Regions from separate parts of the Citrobacter farmeri genome, predicted to be linked through region 2. Evidence: predicted binding sites of a transcription regulator. Region 2 holds the regulator's gene; the other holds the start of a gene.
What was found. Region 2 encodes LexA, which represses DNA repair genes until DNA is damaged. Its sites were predicted from a motif close to TNCTGTATGTACATACAGNA; they were not measured.
Positions count from the first base shown of each region.

Region 1: mutH (DNA mismatch repair endonuclease MutH) is a predicted target of LexA. The motif match lies at 2,204-2,223, and genes of this name have one in related genera.

Region 1 is NZ_CP077291.1:934,182-939,312, forward strand. Features, by position in the region: gene I6L53_RS04355 (NADP(H)-dependent aldo-keto reductase) at 1-38, opposite strand, end outside; gene ygdR (lipoprotein YgdR) at 146-364, opposite strand; gene I6L53_RS04365 (TerC family protein) at 502-1,215, opposite strand; gene mutH (DNA mismatch repair endonuclease MutH) at 1,279-1,974, opposite strand; gene rppH (RNA pyrophosphohydrolase) at 2,659-3,189, shown strand; gene ptsP (phosphoenolpyruvate--protein phosphotransferase) at 3,202-5,131, shown strand, end outside.
Region 2 is NZ_CP077291.1:335,220-340,350, reverse strand. Features, by position in the region: gene zur (zinc uptake transcriptional repressor Zur) at 1-132, shown strand, start outside; gene I6L53_RS01550 (CsbD family protein) at 210-419, opposite strand; gene dinF (MATE family efflux transporter DinF) at 550-1,875, opposite strand; gene lexA (transcriptional repressor LexA) at 1,960-2,568, opposite strand; gene I6L53_RS01535 (diacylglycerol kinase) at 2,692-3,060, opposite strand; gene plsB (glycerol-3-phosphate 1-O-acyltransferase PlsB) at 3,230-5,131, shown strand, end outside.

The sequences.
Region 1 (5,131 bases), 600 kb from region 2:
ACTTCAAGCGAGCTGTGGGGTATACGGTGATATTGCATAGCCGTTTCCTTTTTATAATCACAACATAAGGATTATAAAAATGGCTGAGGGAAGGGAAAAAGGGAAGAAAAATTGTTAAGGCCAGCAGCACGGCTGACCTCAGCCTTCACCGTTCAATGATTTGAGAAACGTCGTCGCGGTTAATTTGCATGGCGTTGCCCTGCTGGTCGTGGTAGCTCACCAGACCGGTATCGTCGTCAATTTCGGGTTTCCCGTCGGTCAGGATCATCCGACCATCTTTGGTCGCCATCACATAGTCGCTACTGCAGCCGGAAACAGCAAAAGCCAGTCCAACCGCGGAAATTATCACTGCCCATTTTTTCATCCATTTATCCTCACGTGGCCTGCGTCTGATAATAGTCTAGTAATAACCTGACGTTATGGGCAGGAAAAGCAGGAAAATCTTAAACTGAGAGCGGAAACGGAAAGAAATTCGCTCCCGGCAGGGAGCGAAAAAGGCAATTACAGCGGATTTTTTTTGTTTCGCAACAAATTCAAACTTTCGACCGCAATGGAGAAGAACATCGCGAAATAGATGTAACCCTTCGGTACGTGAACATCGAAGCTTTCCAGAATCAGGGTGAAGCCAACCAGAATCAGGAACGACAGGGCCAGCATCTTCACGGACGGGTGTCGGTCGACAAACTCGCCAATAGGACGCGCCGCAAACATCATCACCCCAACGGCAATCACCACCGCCGCCATCATAATGAACAGGTGATCGGACAAGCCGACCGCCGTAATCACCGAGTCCAGGCTGAAGATGATGTCGAGCAGCATAATCTGCACGATTGCCCCCAGGAAGGAGGTGACGCGCATATTCATCCCTTCTTCTTCACCTTCGATGGATTCATGGATCTCCTTACTCGCTTTCCAGATCAGGAACAATCCACCGAGCAGAAGGATCAGGTCACGGGCGGAAATGGCCTCACCAAACACGTCAAACAGCGGATTGGTCAGCCGGGTCACCCAGGCGATGGAGGCGAGCAGCGCCAGTCGCATAATCATCGCCGCCGCAAGGCCCAGACGTCGGGCATGCGCGCGTTGCGCAGTCGGGAGTTTTGCAACAACCAGAGAGAGGAAAATAATATTATCGATCCCAAGCACGATCTCCAGCAGCGTCAGCGTACCGAGCGCAAGCCAGGCGTTAGGATCGGTTATCCATGCAAATAACATTGAACAAAGTCCTGCCAAAAAAAGAAACGCTAATTATATGCTTCCCGGCCACCAGGCGAAAGTCTAACGCTGTTGTAACAAAAAGTGGCGTTCCAGTAAGGCGCGCGTGAAGTTCTTTTTCAGATAAAAACCCCGCGGCAACGTCAGTATTGGCTCGCCCTGGGCGCCGATCGCCTCGGTGAGCGCTTTGGCATTTGCTGCCTTCGGTCGCAGTTGTAAAAATTCGCCATGCCGGGCGGTGATGCGTTCAACCTGACCGAGCACAATCATGTCCATCAACTCTTCCCAGTCGAGACGCAACTGACGGTCTTCTTCTTCATCGGGACTCCACAGGACTGGCGATCCTACCCGTCGTTGGGCGAGGGGAATGCTGCGCTCACCTTCAACCGGGATCCACAGCACCCGCTTCAGTTTGTGCCGCACGTGGCTGGTTTCCCACGTCACACCACTGTTTCCCGTCAACGGCGCGACGCAGACGAAGGTGGTTTCGAGCGGTCGCCCAAAGCTATCTACAGGAATGGTTTTCAACTCGACGCCGAGTGCGGCGAAATCTTGCTCAGGCTTACTTCCGGCGCTGGCGCCCAGCCAGAGTTCCAGTAATACACCGATCCAGCCTTTGTCCCGCTTGAGATCTTTCGGTGCAACGATACCCGCCAGTGCCGCCAGTTCACCTAACGAATAGCCCGAAAGCTGCTGCGCCTGCTGGAGCAAAAGGGCTTCAGATTCCGGTGGAAAGCGTAAAGGATGGAGTCCGGACATGGCGTAATACCTTAGGTGAAAAAATGAACAATGATTTTATACCGTGGGAAAGAAGTTTATCGTTTTCCACAGGTGATATTCAATGCCATGATTTATATTGGTTTTTATTTTCCCGCATAGTGTGTTGCGCAACACCAGAACAGGTTTTCCATTTCTGGTCACTGAAAATAAACAGGATCTTACACCATGTTATCCACAGAAAGATGGGATAACTGTGAAAAACCCCGACTACTGTTTCCATTTACAGCCTTGACGTGCGACGAAAATCGAATTTTCACACAATTTGTGTCTAACTTATTGGCACAATCTGTGGATAAAGTCGGCGCTGTTCGATCTTTCATCAGCCTGAAGATCGTCAGTGTGATGTTTATCACTTTTTTGCCTGATGAACGGTGGAATGACCGGGTAACTTCATGAATAAAAGAACATATTTTTTTTACCCTGTCGGCAGTTTATTCAGACTGTTCCGGGTTTTCCCGGAGTAATTCCGTACTTCTTCACAACTCTATCCACAGAAAAGGTGAATAAAATCGCCCATATGGGTGAGTGTCTGTTTATAACTTTGTCTTTAACTGTGAGTTATTCAATTGTTATTAGATGCACACCGCCTTAACTCAGTGGTTTACCGTCTGTCAGGAGTGTGAAACAATCATTCTCATATAAGGTTTATGTTGAGGTAGTCCGGTGATTGATGACGATGGCTACCGCCCAAATGTAGGTATCGTAATTTGTAATCGTCAGGGGCAGGTGATGTGGGCCCGGCGGTTTGGTCAGCACTCCTGGCAGTTCCCACAGGGTGGGATAAACCCAGGAGAATCAGCAGAACAGGCGATGTACCGGGAACTGTTTGAAGAAGTAGGGTTAAGCCGTAAAGATGTGCGAATCCTTGCCTCTACTCGCAACTGGTTGCGTTACAAGTTACCAAAACGTTTGGTGCGTTGGGATACAAAGCCGGTGTGTATCGGCCAGAAACAAAAGTGGTTTCTTTTGCAGTTGATGAGCGCGGATGCGGAAATCAATATGCAAACCAGCAGCACTCCTGAGTTCGACGGCTGGCGTTGGGTAAGTTACTGGTACCCGGTCCGGCAAGTGGTTTCATTTAAACGCGATGTCTACCGCAGGGTGATGAAAGAGTTCGCAAGTGTTGTGATGGCGCTTCAGGAAGCGACGCCGAAGCCGCAAAGTACACCTGCTTATCGACGTAAAAGAGGTTAAGCCACGCAAATTATGCTCACCCGCCTGCGCGAAATAGTCGAAAAGGTGGCCAGTGCTCCGCGTCTTAATGAAGCGCTGAATATTCTGGTTACTGACATCTGTCTTGCGATGGATACAGAGGTCTGCTCGGTTTATCTGGCCGATCATGACCGCCGTTGTTATTACCTCATGGCGACTCGGGGGCTTAAAAAACCGCGCGGTCGCACTGTCGCACTCGCGTTTGATGAAGGGATCGTCGGTCTGGTTGGCAGGCTGGCGGAACCAATCAACCTCGCTGATGCCCAAAAACATCCCAGTTTTAAATATATCCCCTCGGTAAAGGAAGAGCGCTTCCGTGCTTTCCTTGGGGTGCCGATCATTCAGCGTCGTCAACTGCTGGGGGTCCTCGTTGTGCAGCAGCGCGAACTGCGCCAGTATGACGAAAGCGAAGAATCTTTCCTTGTGACACTCGCCACGCAGATGGCGGCGATCCTGTCACAATCTCAGCTTACCGCCCTGTTCGGTCAGTATCGCCAGACGCGCATCCGCGCGTTACCGGCTGCACCGGGCGTGGCGATCGCAGAAGGTTGGCAGGATGCGACGTTGCCGCTGATGGAGCAGGTGTATCAGGCCTCAACGCTGGACCCTGCCCTGGAGCGTGAGCGTCTGACCGGCGCGCTGGAAGAGGCGGCAAATGAGTTTCGCCGCTACAGTAAGCGGTTTGCCGCAGGCGCGCAGAAAGAGACTGCTGCGATATTCGATCTCTATTCGCACCTGCTCTCCGATGCTCGCTTGCGACGCGAACTGTTTATCGAAGTCGATAATGGCTCGGTGGCGGAATGGGCGGTCAAAACGATCATCGAAAAGTTTGCCGAACAGTTTGCCTCGCTGAGTGACAACTATCTCAAAGAGCGTGCGGGCGATCTGCGTGCGCTGGGCCAGCGCCTGCTGTTTCATCTTGATGACTCTGTACAAGGGCCGAATGCCTGGCCAGAACGCTTCGTGCTGGTGGCTGACGAACTCTCTGCTACGACGCTGGCGGAACTGCCGCAGGACCGACTGGTGGGTGTCGTTGTTCGTGACGGGGCAGCTAACTCCCATGCGGCAATTATGGTGCGTGCATTGGGCATTCCCACCGTGATGGGGGCTGATATTCAGCCGTCGGTGTTGCACCGGCGGACGCTGGTAGTGGATGGTTATCGGGGTGAGCTGCTGGTCGATCCCGAACCGGTATTGATCCAGGAATATCAGCGGCTTATCAGCGAAGAGAACGAACTCAGTCGTCTGGCGGAAGATGACGTCAATTTACCCGCGCAGTTGAAAAGCGGCGAGCGAGTGAAGGTCATGCTGAACGCAGGGCTCAGCCCGGAGCATGAAGAAAAGCTAGGCAGTCGTATCGACGGTATTGGTCTGTATCGCACCGAAATTCCCTTCATGCTGCAAAGCGGTTTCCCTTCAGAAGAGGAGCAGGTGGCGCAGTATCAGGGCATGTTGCAGATGTTTAACGACAAGCCGGTGACACTTAGAACGCTGGACGTGGGTGCGGACAAACAGTTGCCGTATATGCCGATCAGCGAGGAGAATCCTTGCCTTGGCTGGCGAGGGATCCGTATTACGCTCGATCAGCCAGAGATCTTCTTGATCCAGGTTCGCGCCATGCTGCGTGCTAATGCGGCGACGGGCAACCTGAGTATTCTGCTGCCGATGGTGACCAGCATTGACGAGGTGGATGAAGCGCGCCGCCTGATTGAACGTGCCGGGCGCGAAGTGGAAGAGATGATCGGCTACGCGATCCCGAAACCGCGTATTGGCATCATGCTCGAAGTGCCTTCGATGGTCTTTATGCTGCCGAATCTGGCGAGTCGCGTTGATTTTATCTCCGTCGGGACTAACGATCTGACTCAGTACATCCTTGCGGTGGACCGTAACAATACCCGTGTCGCCAACATCTACGACAGTTTGC
Region 2 (5,131 bases):
GGATTTGCTCTGCGCCACAATGTCATTGAAGCACACGGATTATGTTCAGCCTGCGTGGAAGTAGAAGCCTGTCGTCACCCTGGCGAGTGCCAGCACGATCATTCGATTCAGGTTAAAAAGAAACCTCGTTAAAGGCGAGGGCGGCATGCTATGCCGCCCGAAGCAAACAGAGGGGGGTACATCCTTGTACTCACGGGTAAGAGGGGGGATTACCAGCGATAGTCGTTGCGTTTTTCCCAGCTATCGACCTCTTTCTCCGCCTGATCTTTCGCGTAACCATAGCGTTCCTGAATTTTACCTACCAGTTGATCACGCTTACCTTCAATGACCGTCATATCGTCATCGGTCAGTTTGCCCCACTGCTCTTTCACCTTACCTTTAAACTGTTTCCAGTTACCGCCGACTTCGTCTTTATTCATCATAACGTCCTCTTTACCAGGCTGTGAATAGTGAGAGTAAACCGCCCAACTGCGTTCGTTTTCTGCTGGACGTGAGATTAAGTGTAGTCATAGATTCTGGGTTAAATTCACTATTCAGAATCTTTAACCATTACGAGGCAGCAAACCAGGTCCCGTTTCGCCAGTGACGTCGCCAAATCCAGGCTAATGACAACCCGCGCAGCGCCAGAAAAACCGCCAGCGCCAGCCATAAACCGTGATTACCCAACACGGGTAGCGCCAGCAGCGTCAGCGCAAACCCGGTAGCCGCCACCGCCATGCTGTTACGCATTTCAGCCGCCCGCGTTGCGCCGATAAACATGCCATCCAGCAGATAACACCAGACACCAACCAGAGGCAAAATCGCCTGCCAGACCAGGTAGCGATCGGCAAGTTGTTGGATTTGCGGTAGTGATGTCAGCAGCGCAACGATCGGTTCGCCCGCGAGTAAATAGACCAGTGAAAACAGCAGTGCGACGATGCCTGACTGACGGCACGCCGCACGCCAGACTTCCAGTAACTGACTGCCGTCGCGGGCGCCATAAGCCTGACCGGAATGCGCCTCCACGGCGTAGGCAAAGCCATCCAGCGCATAGGCCGTAAACGTCAGCAGCGTCATCAACACGGCGTTAACGGCGATGATATCGCTGCCCAGTCTGGCCCCCAGCACGGTGATCGCGCCAAAGCAGAGCTGCAGCAGCAGTGAACGCAGCATGATGTCGCGATTAAGCGCCAGAAGGCGGCGTACATTTCCCCGCCAGGCCTGTTTGAGCATGGCGCGGGAGACACCACGCAGGCGCAGTACTTTACGCACCATCAACAAACCGATCAGCAGCGTCGCATATTCCGCGATTACCGTCGCCAGCGCGGCCCCTTGCACGTTCATGTGCAGCCCCATCACCAGCCAAAGGTCGAGCACAATATTCAAAATATTGCCGACAATCAGCAGAATAACCGGTGCACGCGCGTACTGTACGCCCAGCAACCAGCCGAGCAGTACCAGATTCGCCAGCGACGCCGGAGCGCTCAGCCAGCGAATGGCCAGAAACCGTCTTGCCTGCTCCAGCACCGCTTCGCTACCACCCACGATGTGCAGCGCCAGATCGATAATCGGTGTGCGAAAGAGCGCAATCATAGCCCCAGCGCCCAACGCCAGGATCAGCGGTTGCACCAGAGCCCGTGCCAGCGCCTGAGGATTCTTCGCGCCGAACGCCTGCGCCGTCAGCCCGGTCGTGCTCATGCGTAAAAAGAGCAGGAGCATGAACAGAAAACTCGTTGCCGTCGCCCCCACTGCCACCCCGCCAAGATATACAGGGCTGTCCAGGTGACCAATGACCGCCGTATCCACCAGTCCCAGCAGAGGAACGGTGATATTGGAGAAAATCATAGGTAAGGCGAGACGCCAGAGCGCCTTGTCAGCAGAAGCAAAAAACGGCATGGAGCGAGCCTGAGAAGAGGTCATAACGAGAGTGGTGAGAGTGCCGGATAACGGCGTAAACGCCTTATCCGGCCTACAGGATTACTACAGCCATTCACCGTTACGGATGACGCCAACGGCCAATCCTTCGATGGTGAAATTCTGTTCGCGAAGGTCAACCAGGATAGGTTTAAATTCGCTGTTTTCAGGCAGTAACTCAACTTTATTGCCCTGTTTTTTCAAGCGTTTGACCGTCACTTCGTCGTCGATACGCGCCACAACCACCTGGCCGTTACGCACATCCTGGGTTTTGTGTACCGCCAACAGATCGCCATCCATAATACCGATATCTTTCATCGACATCCCGCTGACGCGCAGCAGGAAATCGGCATTCGGCTTAAACAGAGACGGGTCCACCTGATAATGGCCTTCGATGTGCTGCTGCGCCAACAGTGGTTCGCCCGCCGCGACACGACCGATAAGCGGTAACCCCTCTTCTTCTTCCTGCAGCAGTCGAATGCCGCGAGAAGCGCCGGAGACGATTTCAATTGCCCCTTTCCGCGCCAGCGCTTTCAGGTGTTCTTCAGCCGCGTTTGGGGAACGGAACCCCAAACGCTGTGCGATCTCCGCACGCGTCGGTGGCATACCTGTCTGGCTGATGTGATCCCGAATGAGATCAAACACCTCTTGTTGCCTGGCCGTTAACGCTTTCATTCCGCCCCCTGGGTGTATATACAGTTATGCTGTGAGTATATACAGCTAAAGGTGATTTTGGAACCACAAACTGCACATTCAACAGCAGATTTAACCTGTTATGGAATCAGGGTCGAAAAAACCTTAGCGAAAATGTGTCCACAGCAGGAGGCCCCAGGTGATCAGCGCCACAATGATAGAGAGCAGCACCGCCGCCGATCCCATATCTTTTGCACGACCAGAGAGTTCATGATAATCAGAGCCGATACGGTCCACCACGGCCTCAATGGCGCTGTTCAGAATTTCAACAATCATGACCAGCATAACGGAGCCGATCAATAGAACGCGCGTGATGGCATCCACATCCAGCCAGCAGGCGATAGCGACGGCCAGCAAAACCGCCACACTCTCCTGACGGAACGCGGCCTCGTTAATCCACGCGGCGCGAAAACCTTTCCAGGAATAGCCTGCAGCTTTGATAATTCGGGTGAATCCAGTGGTATTATTAGCCATTAAAAGAACCTTTTTGCATTATTGGCGTCAATGACATTGTCTAATTAACTCATGTGATTCGAGTTAGGGCACGCGGCGCGAAGTATGACGGGATACACCAGAAATTCACATGACTTTCTGATATCCTTGCAACGCAATTGCATTATTAACCAGAGGCTTTACATCGTTTATGTCCGGCTGGCCACGAATTTACTACAAAATCCTGAATTTACCATTAAGTGTACTGGTAAAAAGCAAGTCTATTCCGGCAGATCCTGCCCCGGAATTGGGACTCAATACCTCTCGTCCAATTATGTACGTTTTACCGTACAACTCCAAAGCGGACTTGCTGACGCTGCGCGCGCAATGTCTGGCGCACGATCTCCCCGACCCGTTAGTGCCGCTGGAGATCGATGGCACCCAGTTGCCACGCTATGTATTCATTCACGGCGGACCGCGGGTATTCACCTATTACACACCGAAAGAAGAGTCCATCAAGCTGTTCCATAACTATCTCGACCTGCATCGCAGCAATCCAGACCTGGATGTGCAAATGGTGCCAGTGTCGGTGATGTTTGGACGCTCGCCGGGCCGTGAGAAGGGTGAGGTTAACCCGCCACTGCGCATGCTTAACGGCATCCAGAAATTCTTTGCCGTCTCCTGGCTGGGGCGCGACAGCTTTGTCCGTTTCTCACCTTCCGTGTCCCTGCGCCGAATGGCCGATGAGCACGGCACGGATAAAATCATTGCGCAGAAACTGGCACGCGTGGCGCGTATGCACTTCGCCCGTCAGCGTCTTGCCGCTGTGGGACCGCGCCTGCCTGCACGTCAGGATCTCTTCAACAAACTGTTGGCGTCCAAAGCGATTGCCCGCGCGGTCGAAGATGAAGCGCGCAGCAAGAAAATCTCCCATGAAAAGGCACAGCAAAACGCGATTGCGCTGATGGAAGAGATCGCCGCCAACTTCTCATACGAAATGATTCGCCTGACCGACCGCATCCTGGGTTTCACCTGGAACCGGCTCTATCAGGGGATCAACGTTCATAACGCCGAGCGCGTTCGCCAACTGGCGCACGACGGGCACGAAATTGTCTATGTTCCCTGCCACCGCAGCCACATGGACTATCTGCTGCTCTCCTACGTGCTCTATCACCAGGGGCTGGTGCCACCGCATATTGCCGCGGGTATCAACCTGAACTTTTGGCCAGCAGGCCCGATCTTCCGCCGCCTGGGCGCGTTCTTTATTCGCCGTACCTTTAAGGGCAATAAGCTCTATTCCACCGTCTTCCGTGAGTATCTGGGCGAACTGTTCAGCCGCGGCTACTCGGTTGAATACTTTGTCGAAGGCGGTCGTTCCCGTACGGGTCGTCTGCTGGATCCGAAAACCGGCACGCTATCAATGACTATTCAGGCGATGCTGCGCGGTGGCACCCGTCCGATCACCCTGGTGCCGATTTACATCGGTTACGAACATGTGATGGAAGTGGGGACCTATGCCAAAGAGCTGCGCGGGGCAACCAAAGAGAAAGAGAGTCTGCCGCAGATGCTGCGTGGCTTGAGCAAGCTGCGTAATCTCGGTCAGGGCTACGTGAACTTTGGCGAGCCAATGCCGTTGATGACGTACCTGAATCACCACGTGCCGGAGTGGCGCGAGTCGATTGATCCTATCGAAGCCGTGCGTCCGGCCTGGCTGACGCCGACAGTGAACGGGATTGCGGCAGAGCTGATGGTGCGTATTAACAACGCGGGTGCGGCTAACGCGATGAACCTGTGCTGCACCGCGCTGTTAGCTTCCCGTCAGCGTTCGCTGACCCGCGAGCAACTGACCGAGCAGCTCAACTGTTATCTGGATCTGATGCGCAATGTGCCGTATTCCTCTGATTCGACTGTGCCATCGGTCAGCGCGAGCGATCTTATCGATCACGCGTTGCAGATGAACAAGTTCGAAGTCGAGAAAGATACCATTGGCGATATCATCATTCTGCCGCGCGAGCAGGCGGTGCTGATGACCTACTATCGCAATAACATCGCGCATATGCTGGTGCTACCTTCACTGATGGCCGCGATCGTGACCCAGCATCGTCATATTTCC